DNA from 3 places in the Paenibacillus vandeheii genome. Region 1 is predicted to be linked to each of the others. Evidence: predicted binding sites of a transcription regulator. Region 1 holds the regulator's gene; each other region holds the start of a gene.
The links. Region 1 encodes Rex, which represses fermentation and respiration genes when NADH is low (regulators of the CRP and FNR family bind a similar motif). Its sites were predicted from a motif close to TTGTGAAATATTTCACAA; they were not measured.

Region 1 (5,869 bases):
ATTTCAGCATGACCGCCCTCATCAGGCAGACAGTGATGCTCTTGCGACAGCTTTTGTATTACTGAAGTGTCTCGATGAGCTGCGTGCATTGCCTCTGATCACGATTCAGCGCCTCAGTGATCTGTTTGCGCCAGAAGATAGCGACTTGGGTTGGTTCTTCGACGGAATGCGTACTGAGAAGGAATCAGAGCCGATTCAGGACCTGGATGGTCATACGTATTATCGCCAGCTCGCCCTGAACGTGAGTGACTGGACTGATATAGGTTCACCACGTGATGAGCGGGAGGGTAACCCGCTGGAAAACGTAAGTTTTGAGCAGTTTATGGATCAGGTTAGAGATAACCTGAAGGAGACGCTGGACCATTATGAGGAGCGCGAGGCGCAGACTCAGATGTTCAGCAGTGTACGACAAGCGTTGGATGAAGAGAAGCATCTATTGATTGAAGCTGGAACGGGTACAGGCAAATCGCTTGGTTATTTGTTGCCTGCTATCTATGAAAGTGTGAAACAGGAACAGAAAGTCATGGTCAGCACACATACCATCAACCTGCAGGAGCAATTGAGAGAGCGGGATATTCCTATGCTGACCCAAGTGGTTCCGTTCCCGTTCAAGGCAGCGGTGTTCAAAGGACGTGGGCACTATCTGTGTCTGCGTAAGTTTGAGCATAAAATCAATAAACGTGAATTCGCTACACCGAAAGAGGATTATTTTACAGCAGCTCAGATGATTGTCTGGCTTACCCAGACGGAGACTGGAGACGACGAGGAGCTTAATCTAAGCGGGCGCGGTGGAGACTTCTGGGAGACGGTACAGAGTGAGTCTGAATCCTGTCTTGGACGCTCCTGTCCTTGGTTCCGTAAATGTTTCTATCATCGGGCCAAACATGAAGCCGGGCTGTCCGATATCGTCATAACGAATCATTCGAAATTGTTTACGGATGTCAAAGCAGCACATCAGCTGCTGCCAGCCTACGAAAGTCTTGTCATTGATGAGGCACATCATCTGGAGGATGTAGCAGGTAAGCATCTTGGTCTTCACATGAAATATTTTACGTTGGTTCATACATTGACCCGACTGTTTAAAGATAGCCGTAATGGCCAACTTCCGATGCTTCGTTCTCAACTGTCGGGTCATGAAAATTCGGTACAGTGGGGCTCCATGATTGATCAGATGTTCCCGCTTGCCGTTGAAGTTAAGGAGATATGGGATCGACTAAGCGATACACTGTTTGGCCTGCTGCCTGAACGTAGCGATGCTTCTCCAGGCGAGACTGGACAATTTTCACTTAGACTGAAGCCTTCGCAAAAACCGGCCAAATGGCAGGAATTGCAGGACGTAGAAAACCAAATCTATGTAACCCTAGGTGATTTGATTCGTAAAGGCGACAAGCTGCTGCTTGAAGTGAAAGAAGATCAGGATGATTATCAGTCCGATAGTCTGATTACGGATATCTCAGGACTGCTCAAGGACTTGGCAACGATCAAGGATAATCTGCGTTTCTTCATGCGAATGGATGATGCCAATACCGTGTACTGGATGGAGGCTAGCGGCCAGTTCCGCAGTAAATCACTGCAGCTCTATGCCGTTCCTGTCGATGTCAGTGCGCAATTGAAGGATATGTTCTTTGATAAAAAGAAAAGCGTTGTGCTTACATCGGCTACGCTCTCCGTTGACAAGTCATTTCAATTCATGATCGAACAGCTTGGCTTGCAGGAAGCTGCCGAGAATAACCGCTTGTTGACATCCATGCTGCCGTCACCATTCAACTATCGCGAACAGGCCCTGCTCGTCATTCCGCGTGATTTCCCAAGTGTGAAGGGCAGTGTAGGTGATGCCCACTTTGTGGATATGCTCGTGCATTCGCTCGCGGAAACGGCTATCGCGACTCGTGGACGCATGATGGTGTTGTTCACCTCCTACCGCATGCTGCGCCAGGTCTATGACCCGCTTAAGGAGGCCTTGTCAGGTAATGATATCTCTTTGCTCGGGCAAGGGGTGGACAGCGGCAGCCGTTCCAAGCTTACACGCCGCTTCCAAGATGCGAAAGCAACTGTACTTCTTGGCACAAGCAGCTTCTGGGAAGGAGTGGACATTCCTGGAGAGGCTCTGACCTGTCTTGCGATTGTCAGACTGCCGTTCCAGCCACCAAATCACCCATTAGTTGAAGCGAAGAGTGAGCTTTTGCAGCAACAGAAGAAAAATCCGTTTATGAAGCTGTCCGTGCCGCAAGCCGTTATCCGCTTCAAACAGGGATTCGGCAGACTGGTTCGTACGGGCAAAGACAGAGGTATTGTGATTGTATACGATACACGTGTCATTGAAGCATATTATGGCAAGTACTTTTTATATTCATTACCAGGTCCCAAAATGGAACACATGCTCACAGAGCAGATGGTTCCTCGCATTTCGGAATGGCTTGAGAGACCAACCGATGAACAGCAATAACAGCTATGCTCTGTAGCTTATATGATTGCATGAAGCCACTAATTGGCGGTAAAATTGAGCAATATCATTCATTCGTTTCATGAATAGTGAGTAAAGCGATTAAAGAAGTAATTTAAGCAATTATCCATTATATAACAAAGAGCATCCTGTTTAATTCAGTCATCTTTTTGCATCGTTTTAGACAGGGTGCTCATCTTTTCATCTATCTATCGTGGCCTTGGTAAGGGGGAGCAATGAATGAAATCAGATAAAATTTCGGAAGCCGTGGTGCGAAGATTGCCTGTTTACTTGCGTTATTTGAATGAACTGCATCAGCGCGAAGTCAATACGGTTTCTTCACAAGAACTTGGATTGAGACTGGATTTGAATCCGGCTCAGATTCGTAAAGACCTGGCTTACTTCGGTGACTTTGGTCGTAAAGGGATCGGATATGACGTTTCATATCTCATCGAGAAGATCCGCCATATTCTGAAAATAGACCAGCAGATCAATGTAGCTCTTGTCGGAGCAGGTAATTTAGGACACGCCTTATCCAATTACAATGCCTACCTCAAAGACAACATGAAAATTGTCGCTGTATTTGATGCCTACGGTCCGAAGATTGGAAGTCAAATCAACAGTCTGACGGTGCAACCGATGAATGAATTAACGGATTCGGTCAAAAAAGATAACATTCGTATAGGGATTATCACGGTTCCGGATACGGAAGCCCAAAATGTTGCCGATCAGTTGATTGAGTCAGGAATTGAAGCGATTCTGAATTTTGCGCCAACGATCCTGAAGACCCCGCCGCATATTCGCATTCATCATGCCGATTTTACGACGGATCTGCTTAGCCTTGCTTATTATTTGGAGAACGGAAAGGACGACGAGGAAGATGACGACAAATAGATGGGTAATTCACAACGGCAAATTTGCCGTCAGTGAGGGCACGAATTGGAAAGTGGTTCAAGGTTATATGGTTGTCGAGAATGACAAGATTGTGCATATTGGTGAGACTTTGCCGGAAGGAGACGAAAGTCTGACAAAGGTGGACGGAAAAGGACTGCTCTTCTTGCCGGGTCTGATCAATACGCATGGTCACGCAGCCATGTCGCTTCTGAGAGGTCATGGAGATGATTTGGCATTACAAGTATGGTTGCAGGAGAAAATGTGGCCAATGGAAGCCAAAATGACGTCTGAAGACGTATATTGGGGCACATCACTTTCCGTACTTGAAATGTTGAAAGGTGGAACAACAGCATTCCTGGATATGTATGATCATATGGATCAGGTTGCAAAAGTGGTGGAACAATCCGGCGTTCGTGCTGCTCTGGCACGTGGGGTAATCGGACTTTGCTCAGCGGAAGAACAACAGCGCAAGCTGGAAGAATCCGCAGCATTTGCCCGTCAATGGAATGGACAAGCAGACGGAAGAATTACAACCGTAATTTCTCCACATGCTCCCTACACTTGCCCTCCGGATTACATAGAGAAGCTGGTACAGGTTGCTCATGACCTGAATCTGCCTTTGCATACGCATATGTCTGAAACGCTTCGTGAAGTGGAACAGAACGTGGCTGACTACGGTCTGCGTCCGGTTGCACATCTGGAGAAGCTAGGATTTTTCTCCCGTCCATCTCTGGTTGCACATGCGGTACATCTGAATGATGAGGAGATCGAAATTCTTGCACGACATGATGTAGCAGTTTCCCACAATCCAGGCAGTAACCTGAAATTGGCTTCGGGTGTTGCACGAGTACCTGATCTGCTGAAAGCAGGGGTGACCGTGTCCCTCGGAACAGATGGACCAGCAAGTAACAATAACCTCGATATGTTTGAAGAGATGAGACTTGCTGCTTTGATTCACAAAGGTGTGTCCGGTGACCCTACCGCAGTGCCAGCAGGGGAAGCACTTCTGCTTGGAACTTCGTATGGTGCCAAATCCATATTCCTGAACAATACAGGAGCACTGCAAACAGGCATGAAGGCTGACTTCATCGCCTTGAATATTGAACAAGCCCATTTCTATCCGCATACGGATCTGATTTCCCATACCATATACTCTGCATCAGCCAAAGATGTAGAGCATGTGTGGGTGGATGGTAAACAAGTGGTTAAACATGGCGAATGTCTTACGATGGATGAAGAGCGTATTTTGCGTGAGTCTCAACTGGCATTTGACGGTCTGCTTGCCCGTTAATTCCAAGGACAGCATCGTCATAGGGAAAGGAAGTTCGGCTTTTGAAGAAAAAAAAGAAGTGGATATGGATTTCGCTGCTGCTCCTGGTTCTGATTCTGTTTGGACTTCAGCGTTATTATGTCTATGTTACCCAGGATCAGCGCAAGGAAGAGGCGTTGGCCATACAGGTGGCCCAGGAACAGGTCGGGATTACGTCACACGAAGACCTGCGTAAGTATGTCTGGGGGCAAAAAGACGGCGGAGACAACATATACTGGACCCTGATCGGTAAAAATAAGGATAACCAGGATGTATTGGTGTGGATCAAGTTTGATGAAAATAACAAGCCTGTGACAGGGACCAATGCGGTGCACAGTGAACTGCTGAAGAACGGCATGTCTGAAGCACAGATTCGAAATCGGTTCAGCTCTGAAGTTCCAGGCGGGGAGATCAAACGAATCATGCCAGGTGTTGTGAATGGAATCTATGTATGGCAAGTATATTATAACGATGCTACTCACAATTATTATCGCTTTTACCGCTTTAGTAACGGGGAACAGGTTGACCTAGTCTATACGATTCCGAATAGCTAGAATCAGCAGACGTACTATTTTCTAAAAAGAATACAGTAAAGAACCGGCAGACGGAAACCCGACTGGACCGGTTCTTTGACGTGTTTTCTTGATCATTTTGGATTTGAATAGTTAAAATTAATAATTTATTCATATTTTCGCCTTAGATATTGTATATACGATGTGATATACTCAAATATGTATTCAAGGATACATCAAACACAAATAAATCCTGTTAAACGCATCACAGGACTTTACGTACACATATTCATATTCTTGCCTACATGCTATAGAATGGGCCAAATTTTAGGAGGGGTAACTCACTTGAAGATAAAAGTATTGCCTATTGCTCTGACTGCCGTCATTTCAGCCGTTGTGTTGTTTGGAGGTTGGTTTGTGTATCGTCATGTGGCTGTGCAAAGCCCAATTGAAAAGATGGTTACCCAGTACGATGGAGTCAATGATGTACAATTAACTATTAACCGCAATGATGTACAGTTGAAACTCGATCTGCAGCCGGATGTTGATTTGGGCAGGTTGGTACAATATATTCACAAAGAAGGACAAACCCTGATTGGCACTCGTTCGTTGAAGCTGGATGTCGTGGATCATTCCAACGAAGCGCTGGAAAGCTGGTGGGGTAGCGCCATGTTTACCGTAGCTCAGGCTATGGAGAGCAAACAATACACC
Region 2 (5,869 bases), 190 kb from region 1:
AGCCTTTTTTGTTTGTCGGCACCCACCTGAGTGTGACGGAGAAGCATTTCAACCGGTTCCTTGCTTGTCTCTGCAGGCGTATTGCCTGCCCCCTGCTGTGGTTCGCTGCTTGAGCTTGAACATCCCGCCAGCGTCCATGAAGTGATGAGCAATAATGAAAGCAGCAACGTCATTCCTTTTTTCATTCGTATGACCCTCCTCAAGATATTGAGCATTTGGCTTTACACTCTGATTATAAAAAGTTGTAGCTAACATCGTAAGGATGACAATTCATCAATGGAGGGATAAAATCCTTCACTGGACAATTAATCTTGTGTTTACAATGGGTAACAGCAAAAAAAACAGCCCCTGCGAAACCTGTTCGCAAAGACTGCTTGGTTGGAAGATCTGTATATAAATGTTGATTATTTATTGGAGCAAGCCATGCCCGCTGTTTCCGTACGACCTTGTTCAATCAAACGATACGCCCGCTCTACTTCCTCATCACTCGGAGAAGGAACACCATCGAGCGGATAGGCTTTCCCCAGCGCCTGCCATTTGTAAATACCCATCTGATGATAAGGCAGGATTTCGAACTTCTCAACTCCATTGAGCGTTCCAATAAACCGCCCCAAATTGAGCAAATCTTCTTCCTCGTTGTGAATCCCCGGCACATACACGTGGCGAATCCACATTTTTCGTCCATTGTCCGATAACCACTGTGCGGTGCGCAACGTTCTCTCGTTGGATTTGCCTGTCAGCTTAATATGTTTCTCATCATTGATGTGCTTCAGATCCAGCAGAACCAAATCTGTATTATCTAACAAATCATGAATCCGATCCGGTTCATTGAAGCCGTTGCTGTCCAGCGTAGTGTGCAATCCCCAGCGGCGTTTCGCTTCTTTGAACACTTCAGCTACAAAATGAGCCTGCAATGTGGGCTCCCCGCCGGATACCGTAAGTCCGCCGCCAGAGCTGCGATAGTAGGACAAGTATGGCTCGATTTCAGCCAGTACCTCCTCCACGCTCATTTCCCTGCCACCATCCAGTGCCCAAGTGTCCGGATTATGACAATACTGGCATTTGAGCAGACATCCTTGCATAAAAAGCACGAAGCGGATGCCTGGGCCGTCAACCGTCCCGAAAGTTTCGAGTGAATGAATATGTCCGTTAACCATGCTGCCTCTTCCTTTCTGTATCCGCATCCGCTGTGCGTTATTATGGAGATTCTACTGCTTTGAACCGTTAAGTTAAGCCCAAATTACATCGAACCGTGGAAGGTCCGGTTAATGACATCAAGTTGTTGCTCACGTGTCAGTTTAATAAAGTTAACCGCGTAACCGGAAACCCGTACAGTCAGCTGTGGATAGTTTTCCGGGTGATCCATCGCGTCAATCAGCTGCTGACGATCAAATACGTTCACGTTCAGATGGTGTGCTCCTTGACCAAAGTAACCATCCAGCATCGCAGTCAAATTGGATTTACGTGTATTCTCCTCTTTACCTAGTGCTTTTGGCACGATGGAGAAGGTATTGGAAATACCATCAAGACTGTGTTCATATGGCAATTTGGCTACAGAACCCAGAGATGCCAGCGCACCTTTTTTGTCACGACCATGCATTGGGTTCGCTCCTGGTGCAAATGGTTCGCCTGCTTTACGGCCATCTGGTGTTGTACCTGTTTTCTTGCCATACACCACGTTCGATGTGATCGTCAGTACGGATTGAGTGGGAATCGCATTACGATATGCTTTGTGTTTGCGAATCATACCCATGAAGCTTTCCACCAGCTCAACCGCGATACTGTCCACACTGTCTTCATTGTTACCGTAACAAGGGAATTCACCTTCAATTTCAAAATCAATTGCGATGCCTTGTTCGTTGCGGATCGGTTTGACTTTAGCATACTTGATTGCACTCAGAGAATCTGCTGCAACCGAGAGACCAGCAATACCACAAGCCATCGTACGAACGATGTCACGATCATGCAGGGCCATTTCGATACGCTCGTAGCTGTATTTGTCATGCATGTAGTGAATGACGTTGAGTGAGTTCATATACAGTTTGGCAAGCCATTCCATCATCGGTTTGAAACGTTTCATCACTTCATTGTAATCCAGTACTTCGCTCGTAATTGCTGGATATTCAGGGCCGACTTGTGCACCCGATTTCTCGTCACGACCGCCGTTGATTGCATACAGCAATGCTTTTGCCAGGTTGGCACGAGCGCCAAAGAACTGCATTTGTTTCCCGATCTTCATCGCAGATACGCAGCAAGCAATACCGTAATCGTCTCCGTAGATCGGACGCATCAGATCATCATTTTCGTACTGGATGGAGCTCGTTTCGATGGATACTTTCGTACAGTATTGTTTGAACGCTTCCGGAAGCTTGGTGGACCAAAGTACAGTCAAGTTCGGCTCAGGTGCAGGACCGAGGTTGTTCAAGGTGTGCAGGAAACGGAAGCTGTTTTTCGTAACACGGGTTTCTCCATTTACGGACATACCGCCGATGGATTCGGTTACCCATGTTGGGTCTCCACTGAACAATTCGTTATAATCCGGCGTACGCAGGAACTTAACAATCCGCAGTTTCATTACAAAATGGTCCACCAGTTCCTGAGCTTGTTCCTCAGTTAGCAAGCCTTCTTGCAAATCACGTTCGATGTAAATATCAAGGAACGAAGAAACACGTCCAAGGGACATCGCCGCACCGTTTTGCTCTTTGATCGCAGCCAGGTAACCGAAGTAGAGCCATTGGAACGCTTCTTTGGCGGTTGTTGCTGGCAAGGAAATATCGAAACCGTGCATTTCACCCAGTTGTTTCAATTCCTGCAATGCACGGATCTGTTCAGACAGTTCTTCACGCAGGCGAATGACATCTTCATCAATCACATCGACTTCAAGTGCATTCAGTTCGCCTTTTTTATTCCGAATCAGGAAATCTACGCCATAGAGAGCTACCCGACGATAGTCACCGATGATGCGGCCACGGCCGTAAGCATCTGGCAGACCGGTAATAATGCCTGCTTTACGTGCTGCACGCATGTCGGATGTGTAAGCATCGAATACGCCCTGGTTATGTGTTTTACGGATGTTCGTAAATATATCAATGACACCTTGAGGCATTTCGAAGCCATATGCTTCACAAGCATCAATCATCATGCGGATTCCGCCGAATGGCTGAATGGAACGTTTGAATGGAGCATCCGTTTGAACCCCAACAATCTGCTCTTTGGATTGATCCAGATACCCTGGTTGGTGTGAAACAATGGTTGCTGGCGTGTTTACGTCAACATCGAGTACACCGCCGTTATCGCGTTCTTTCTTGGTCAGATCGGATACGATATCCCATAACTCTTTCGTATTCTGAGTTGCACCTACAAGAAACGCTTCGTCGCCATAGTAAGGTGATAAGTTGCGTGCCAGAAAATCATTCACATCTACGGATTTCGTCCATGTTCCTTTGGTAAAGTTTCTCCAGCCTGTTTGTTGTTTGACATCTTTTTCGATCACCGACATAGTAATCCCTCCACAAATTTGGATTTCCGGACACATGACAGGATGCTTCACTCGTCTCATCTGTGCCCAGAGCCGCGATTAATGTGATAAATTTCACATGTAAGCCGGAACATGTTCTCTCTACTTGGGAACCGGAACCGCGGATGAATGTTTTTCTTACATTTTCAGTATACGTCTTCGCTCTTTCAACATCTGTGATTTATATCACAAAGTTTGTGACCATCCTCACTTCACCTGCGCTGTGTCTCTTTGAACCCTATAATATTCACACTTAGCCACTGCGCGGGCAGAACAACCTCCGATCGCTGTTAAGCCCGATTTCAATTGGAACTATATAAATTGAACGAAAGGATATGTACACCGGCCACTCCAAGGATAGAACAACCTTCCGATCGCTGTTACCCCCAGATTTTTTTGATTCCCTTTGAAAAGGGAAAAATCCGGGGATAAAGGCGAACGCTATCGCTTCTTCAGGTTATTTCTATCCCCTCCGTTCTTGTGTACATGTATGGTTCATTCTATATAGCAATATAGGTTAAAATCATGCTTGGAAAAGCATGCCCTTCGCTTCTTCCGTTTTTTCTGCCCTCTACGTTATCGTGTGAATGTCTGGTTCAAACAGCCACATCACGGATTACGTATAACCTTTAAAAAAAGACGGCAATCGGGGCTCCCCTTACGGGGAACCCTGACTATTTCTGCCTCAACCTTGCTGTTGCTTTAAGTTGTTATTCAAATTATTCAAACTTGCCGTAGAAAGCATTGCGGTATACATCTGCCAGTTCAGTTACGAGCGGCATTTTTGGGTTGGCGGTTGTACATTGGTCCTCGAATGCGCGGTCTGCCAGATAGTCGACATGTGCTTCAAAGTCTTTTGCGTCAAATCCGATTTCTTGGAACGATTCTTCAATACCCAATGTTTTGTTCAGTTTGCGAATGGCATTGATGAGACTGGTAACCCCTTCTTCTGTCGTACGTGCAGGCAATCCCAGAATGCGGGCAATCTCGGCATAGCGCTCATCTGCAACAAAGTGCGAATATTTCGGGAACGATGCAAACTTCGTCGGTTTTTTCGCATTGTAGCGAATAACGTGCGGCATCAGGATCGCATTGGTACGTCCATGTGCGGTATGGTACTGACCGCCCCATTTATGTGCCAAGCTGTGGTTGATGCCCAGGAATGCGTTGGCAAAAGCCATACCGGCAATCGTCGAAGCATTATGCATTTTCTCACGAGCCAATTTGTCACCTTGGAGCGCCGATTGCTCAAGATATTGGAATACCAGTTGAATCGCTTTGATCGCGAGACCATCCGTGTAATCATTCGCCATGACGGATACATAGGCTTCAATGGCGTGAGTCAATACGTCCATACCTGTATCCGCAACAGCGGTTCTAGGCAGAGAGTATACGAATTCCGGGTCTACGATGGCTACGTCTGGTGTTAACTCGTAGTCTGCCAGCGGATATTTGGTGTTCCCTTGGTTTTTGTCTGTGATGACCGCGAACGATGTTACTTCCGAACCTGTGCCCGAAGTTGTCGGGATGGCTACAAATTTCGCTTTCACGCCGAGACGTGGATATTTGTAGATCCGTTTGCGGATATCCATGAATTTTTGTTTCAAATCGTTGAAGTCCGTGTCCGGATATTCATAGAACAACCACATCGCTTTGGCAGCATCCATCGGTGATCCCCCGCCGAGTGCGATAATGCAGTCTGGCTGGAAGCGGCGCATCATTTCCGTACCGCGGTCTACCGTTGTTGTCGATGGATCGGGTTCTACATCAGAGAACACTTCAATGGCTACCGGCATTTGACGTTGACGCAGATAGTGCTCTACTTTTTCCACATAACCGAGTTTGACCATCATGGCATCCGTAATAATAGCTACGCGTGTGATGTCCGGCATTTTGGCAAGATACTGTGTTGCACCTTTTTCGAAATAGACTTTGTTCGGCACTTTGAACCACTGCATATTCACGGTACGGCGAGCCACCCTTTTCACGTTGATTAAGTTCACAGCGGTTACGTTGGAAGAAGTCGAGTTACGTCCGTACGATCCGCAGCCCAGTGTCAGTGAAGGCATGTTGGTATTGTAGATATCACCGATGGCACCGTGTGTGGATGGTGAATTCACGATAATCCGTCCAGTTTGCAGGCGGTCTGCGAATTTGCCAATCACTTCTTCGTTCGTCGAATGAATAACCGAGGAGTGACCCATGCCGCCAAAAGCAACCACTTCTGCTGCACGCTCAATCCCTTCAGCTGCCGTTTTCACTTTGTAACAAGCCAGCACAGGGCTTAGTTTTTCAGCCGACAATGGGAATTTCGTGCCTACACCTTCAATCTCGGCTACGAGAATTTTGGTG
Region 3 (5,869 bases), on a different contig from region 1:
TTGTCTCGCCATGTCTGCCGCTCTGTCCCAGTGTTTTCAGTGTCTCCAATCCACGCAGCGTATCCACAAAATGGTTCGCCAGCGCTTTGTAAGACTTGAACTGTCCATCAATCTTCCGCTGTGCAGCCAAACCCACCAGAATCATAAACACGATCAGGATGGGCAGCGTCAGCGTCAAAATAACCCCGGACATCATATCCAGCTTGAAGACGTACAACAGAATAACGATTGGCGTGAATCCCATCCCCAGCATTCGAGGAATAAACAGTTCCACATACGTCTTATACTGGGCTGTTCCTTCGCGCGCCAACGTGACCAGGTGCCCTGTTCCCTCCGTTTTGGCAAAACGCGGCCCCAGCCGGAACCACTGCTCCACCATCTGCCTGCGCAGATCGTTTCCTGTCTCCTCCGCATATCGCGAAGCGATGAGCTGCAACCAGAAGGAGATGGCATAGCGGGCAGCAAAAGCAGCCAGGAACCACAGCAGCACCGGGTACTGCTCCGTTACGGTCGAACCTTCAAACAAAGCCGTAATGGCCTGTGCCAGCCATTTGGCCTGCATAATAATTGTCATCGCCTGCAACAGCACCAGCGCTGAGGCCAGCGCGAGTACCGGCCGGATACCCGGCAGCTTTAGCAGCCCCCGTCCCATCTCAGTACTCCAAGTGATGCTGATCGTTCAGACGTTTGCGGAAAATGTAATAACTCCAGATCTGATAGCCGAGTACAAACGGAAGCAGCGTACAAGCCACAATGGTCATCACTTTCAGCGAATATGCACCGGATGAAGCGTTGTAGACCGTCAGGTCAAACGCCGAACCCATTGAACTCACCATGACCCTTGGGAACAGACCGATGAATACGGAAGCAAACGCGATTGCAATCACGGCTCCCGTCATGCCGAAGGCCCAGGCTTCACGTTTCTGACGCACGAAGTAAGCGGCCAAACCCAATGCAGCAGCACCCAGGACAACCATAATCCAGAGTGCCCAGCCGCGCACAGCGAACACATTGGTCATGAAGTATGTCATCACAGCGTAGACCGCGAGGATCGCGGCCAGCGGCAGCATCAGTTTTTTAGCTGTATTCAGGGCACGTTCTCTGAGATCTCCAACGGTTCGTAATGAAGCAAACAGCAGACCATGGACTAGACACAACAACGTCACGCTCAACCCACCTACCACCGTATATGGATTGACGATGTCCAGGAAGCCGGGGCGAAGCTGCATCTGCGCATCAATAGGTAGGCCTTTCATCAAGGTAGCGAAAACAACCCCGAACAAGAACGGCAGCAACGCACTGGAGACCACGATGATGATGTCCCAAGTTTTGCGCCAGCGTTCATGTCTCATCTTGCTGCGGAATTCAAAGGCAACTCCGCGGCCGATCAAGGCCAGCAGCACCACCACCAGCGGCAGATAAAAACCGCTGAACAGCGTGGCATACCAGTGCGGGAAAGCTGCAAACATTGCACCCCCCGCCGTAATCAGCCAAACCTCATTGCCATCCCAGAACGGACCGATCGAGTTGATCAGCGTACGACGTTCACGATCCGTTTTGCCGATGATTGCCGTGGACATGCCCACACCAAAATCAAAACCTTCCAGAAAGAAAAAACCAACAAACAAGACGGCAATCAGTAAAAACCACAACTCACTTAGTGACAACAGAATAACCCCCATCCACGCCGAACGGATCGGCCGATTCATCATGCTCCTCCGGCTTTTCGACTGCATATGGCCCGGCCTTGATTTCACGAACGAACAGATAAACCATCACAATGCCGAGAACCGTATACGCTGCTGTAAACGCAATGGTGGAGAACAATATCTGTCCTGCGCTTACGTTCGGGGATACCCCGGCTGCAGTCGTCATGTAGCCAAATACCGTCCACGGCTGCCTTCCTACCTCAGTCATAATCCAGCCCGATGTATTGGCGATAAATGGCAGGGAGATGGCGAACACCATCAGACGCATAAACCACTTGCCTGCTCCCTCCAACTTGCGGCGCATCGCCAGGAATGTACCGTATATAGCCAGCAAAATCATCAATCCGCCCGCAGCAATCATGACGCGGAAGCTCCAGAATGTCGTCCGGACTGGTGGAATATAGTCGCCTGGTCCATACGTTTGCTCGTACTCCGCTTGCAGTTCTTTCATGCCTTTGACACTGCCGGAGAACTTGCTATAGGACAGATAACTGAGCAATCCAGGGATCTTGATCTCGCCGGAATTCTCCTGTTTGTTCGGATCGATAAAGGCCACCACCGTCCATGGGGCAGGGTCTTCCGTCGTCGTCCATGTTCCTTCACTGGCGGCCATTTTCATCGGCTGCGTCTCCACCAGATATTGCGCCTGGAAGTGACCCGAGAAAGCAACCCCCAACGAGGAAACCAGACCAATAATGATGGCAATGTTAAATGATTTGCGGAAAATCTCCACATCCTGCTTTTTCATCAACTTGTAAGCACTAATCCCCGTTACCACAAATGCTCCTGTCATCAAGGCGCCAAAAATCGTGTGCGGGAACTCCACCAGCAGTTGACCATTCGTAATCAGTGCAAAGAAGTCATTCATCTCGGCGCGGCCATTATTAATCTCGAAGCCAACCGGATGCTGCATGAATGAATTGGCTGCCAGAATCCAGAGCGCAGACAGGAATGTTCCAACAAATACCAGCCAGATGCAGGCCAAGTGCACTTTTTTGGACAAACGATCCCATCCGAAAATCCAGAGTCCAATAAAGGTAGACTCCATAAAAAACGCCAATAAGGCTTCCACAGCCAGTGGCGCACCAAATACATCCCCAACAAAGCGGGAGTACTCCGACCAGTTCATGCCGAACTGGAATTCTTGCAGAATGCCTGTGACCACACCGACAGCAAAGTTAATCAGGAACAATTTACCCCAGAATTTGGCCATCGTTTTGTAAACTTCCTTACCCTTCACTACGTACAACGTCTCCATAATCGCTACCAGCAGCACAAGACCGATGGACAGCGGCACAAAAAAGAAATGGAAAATCGTTGTGAGCGCATATTGGATACGCGATAACATGATCGGATCCATACCGTTACCCCTTCTTTCTGTTCCTTCGCAGTTTTCGTATTTGGCATTGAAGCCCCTTCTTCAGTTTCTGTCAGCCAAACACGTATTGATGAACGTATTGTGCCAGATAGACTATTTTATACATGTGACAATTATCACAAACCCTGCCATGACAGCAAAAAAAAGTGACGATGGTCACACAATAGAAAAAATTAAGCCTAATCTTTGGGCTTGCCAGCTTCCTCTATTCGCGGAAGATGCTCATGTTTGGGACGCAACGCCCATATGTTAGTGTCAGGCATAAAATACACTGTGCAAAAAAGGCATTACATATTGAACCATTGGTTTCATTGATATCATTCAAAGCAACGACGATCCAAAAATCTCCGATGACGTTGCTTCAATTCTTGAACGGACAAAATTGCAATTCAAGTGAGGTGATTTATTAATGGAAGAGTTGTCTCCAATCCCGGACGCGGAGCCGTATCACGGGGTAGATGCAGAATCAAGTACGGCTCTGCCTGCCTTTCGCTATGTTCTTTTCCCCCGAAAGGGCGGGTGGTCTGCTTTTCCCTATCCAGACATCGCTGCTCTGATGGTCGCGGAAGGGCCTGTCTACTATGTCAGCAGCCTGGAGCGCTCCGAGGAAATGCCTGCGAATATCACTGTCATCACACTTCCCGAAGCTGAACAATTGTTGCAGGAGCCCCGAACGGTTGCAGTGGTTGCTCATCCCTACTGGCTGACCGCCTCAGCCTCGCTCAATCCGGAGCTTTGTATTGTGCTTCTTCCCGAGCCGGTTGGTGAAGAAGCGGAGTCCCCCTTGTGGGAAAGCTGCATTTCAAGACTGGTCGGAATCGCCGATCTGGTGGGCACCACTTCAGAAACACGCTATATGAAGCTGGTATTCCAGGGTGTACGTGCCATCTGGCTAAATGGAGAAGATACCTCTCCTGCTGGTGTCATGCAAAAGGATGATCTCGAAGTGCTTCTCCGGGACTATGAACTGCTATTCCTGCATGCGCTGCGACAGACCCTCTCGGGTGTTCAGGATACGGTTACCCGGCTGCAATGCAGTGTGCGCGCCGACTTCTATCGTCAGCTTCGATCCAAAGCAGGAGCGCATGAGACGATTTCCTTTTTGATGGCCGCCTATGAATATGTGCTCGAAGATTCCAGAGCGGCCGCTTCGCTCAAGGAGGCCTTCTCCCACGCAGTATTAAACGGCCGCAATGATTGTGTGAGCTCCCACTATCGATTCCTATCCGCTATTCATGCGAGGACCGGGGAAATCGAGAATGCGTTGCAGGTGTATGGAATCAGCGCTGGCAACGAGCAGGAACGGCACCATTATGAACAGCTCTGCCGCTGGCTGGAGGCCGGGGAGGACCAGCTCGTTCAGGCTGAACTGCTGCGTCTGAATGATGATTACGGAAACGCATTGCACATTTTGGATGAACTCGGCGGCGAAACGGCACGACATTGGAAATTTCGTATCTATCAGGAGACTGGGCGTGTGGAAGATGCATTGGATTTGGTGCACGCAGTGGATATTCAGGATAACGCCAGCCGACAGGACTATCGGCAGTTATCGGGTCTAGCACTGGCTCTGCGCGGAGAACGGCACGGAGCGGTGAGACAATTTTTGGAGATGGCGCTGGAGGATGAAGATGCTCTTGCCCGGATCGTCGAGATGGAGCTGCTGGATCATGCCGTCCAGCAATTGCTGGGGGAGGTGCCATAATGATGCTGGACCCGAAGAAACGAAGACAACATGTAAATGGACCGATGGTGCATAGGGATATACGATCCGAGACATCTCATACTCTAACGGAAGCGCCGCAATCACCGCACGCTGAGCCACTGGAAACTGGCGATAACCATCTGGAAAATGCGCTGAGTCCGTTGGATATCCGAAGTGAAACCCATCAAAGATATAGCACAGAGCACCCAGGAAATCAGGATGCTGTAAAGCACAAGGATACAGGCCTATTCAGAGAGCCGTTTTCCGTTCGTCGGGTTCGTAAAAGTCAGGACAATAAACTGACCGCCATGCTACAGGTGCGTAACGAGCGCGGACGATATCTGGAGGAAGTGCTGGACGATCTGAGTGAATTCGTGGATGAAATTGTCATTGTGGATGATGCCAGCACAGATGGAACACCAGATATATGCAGAGCCTACCCAAAGGTCGTTCGTCTGGAAGTGTTGGAAAAGCCGTTATTTGCGGAGGAGTGGCGATTACGTAACGCTCTGTGGCAGGCAGCGGCAGGAACCTCGCCGGACTGGTTGCTCTCGGTCGATGCCGATGAGCTGTACAGTGCGGAAGCCAAGAAAGCGATACGCGCTCTGATTAACCAGGATCATTCGGACTGGATTGCTTTCCGTTTCTACGATATGTGGGGCGGCCGAACCCACTATCGGGAAGATGACCTTTGGGGGCTTCACCGCCGGCATACCGCTTCCTTGGTTCGTTATATGCCGGGTTATCCCTACTTTTATCCGCAGCAAAATCATCATGTGCCTCGCCTTCCCTTGCCCTGCACCGTATTGCCCGGAATCAGCACGGAGTTGAAAGTCCAGCATCTTGGCTGGGCAGGAAGTCTGGAGGATCGGGTTCGGAAATACTTGCGTTATAAACGAATTGATCCACACGGCGAGTGGGGCAGCCTGGAACACTATGAATCGATTCTTGATCCGGAGCCCCGACTGATTCCGTGGAAGGAGGAGCAGTGAGATGGGCGTGGTCAGCATATTGACACACAGCTTCACCGATGGCTATAACCGTGAATTCAGCCGGGTGTTCGGGGGCGGGCTGGAG

Region 2: a site for Rex is predicted at 3,581-3,598, ahead of pflB (formate C-acetyltransferase). Genes of this name have one in related genera too.
Region 3: a site for Rex is predicted at 3,192-3,209, ahead of P5G61_RS08380 (cytochrome ubiquinol oxidase subunit I). Genes of this name have one in related genera too.

Annotation. Positions count from the first base shown of each region.
Region 1 is NZ_JAROCD010000005.1:222,139-228,007, forward strand. Features, by position in the region: gene dinG (ATP-dependent DNA helicase DinG) at 1-2,446, shown strand, start outside; gene P5G61_RS11465 (redox-sensing transcriptional repressor Rex) at 2,684-3,337, shown strand; gene P5G61_RS11470 (amidohydrolase) at 3,324-4,628, shown strand; gene P5G61_RS11475 (cell wall elongation regulator TseB-like domain-containing protein) at 4,670-5,200, shown strand; gene P5G61_RS11480 (hypothetical protein) at 5,504-5,869, shown strand, end outside.
Region 2 is NZ_JAROCD010000005.1:34,485-40,353, reverse strand. Features, by position in the region: gene P5G61_RS10480 (extracellular solute-binding protein) at 1-185, opposite strand, end outside; gene pflA (pyruvate formate-lyase-activating protein) at 405-1,157, opposite strand; gene pflB (formate C-acetyltransferase) at 1,241-3,499, opposite strand; gene adhE (bifunctional acetaldehyde-CoA/alcohol dehydrogenase) at 4,237-5,869, opposite strand, start outside.
Region 3 is NZ_JAROCD010000004.1:70,917-76,785, forward strand. Features, by position in the region: gene cydD (thiol reductant ABC exporter subunit CydD) at 1-652, opposite strand, end outside; gene cydB (cytochrome d ubiquinol oxidase subunit II) at 654-1,670, opposite strand; gene P5G61_RS08380 (cytochrome ubiquinol oxidase subunit I) at 1,654-3,069, opposite strand; gene P5G61_RS08385 (hypothetical protein) at 3,497-4,792, shown strand; gene P5G61_RS08390 (glycosyltransferase) at 4,792-5,784, shown strand; gene P5G61_RS08395 (glycosyltransferase family 4 protein) at 5,786-5,869, shown strand, end outside.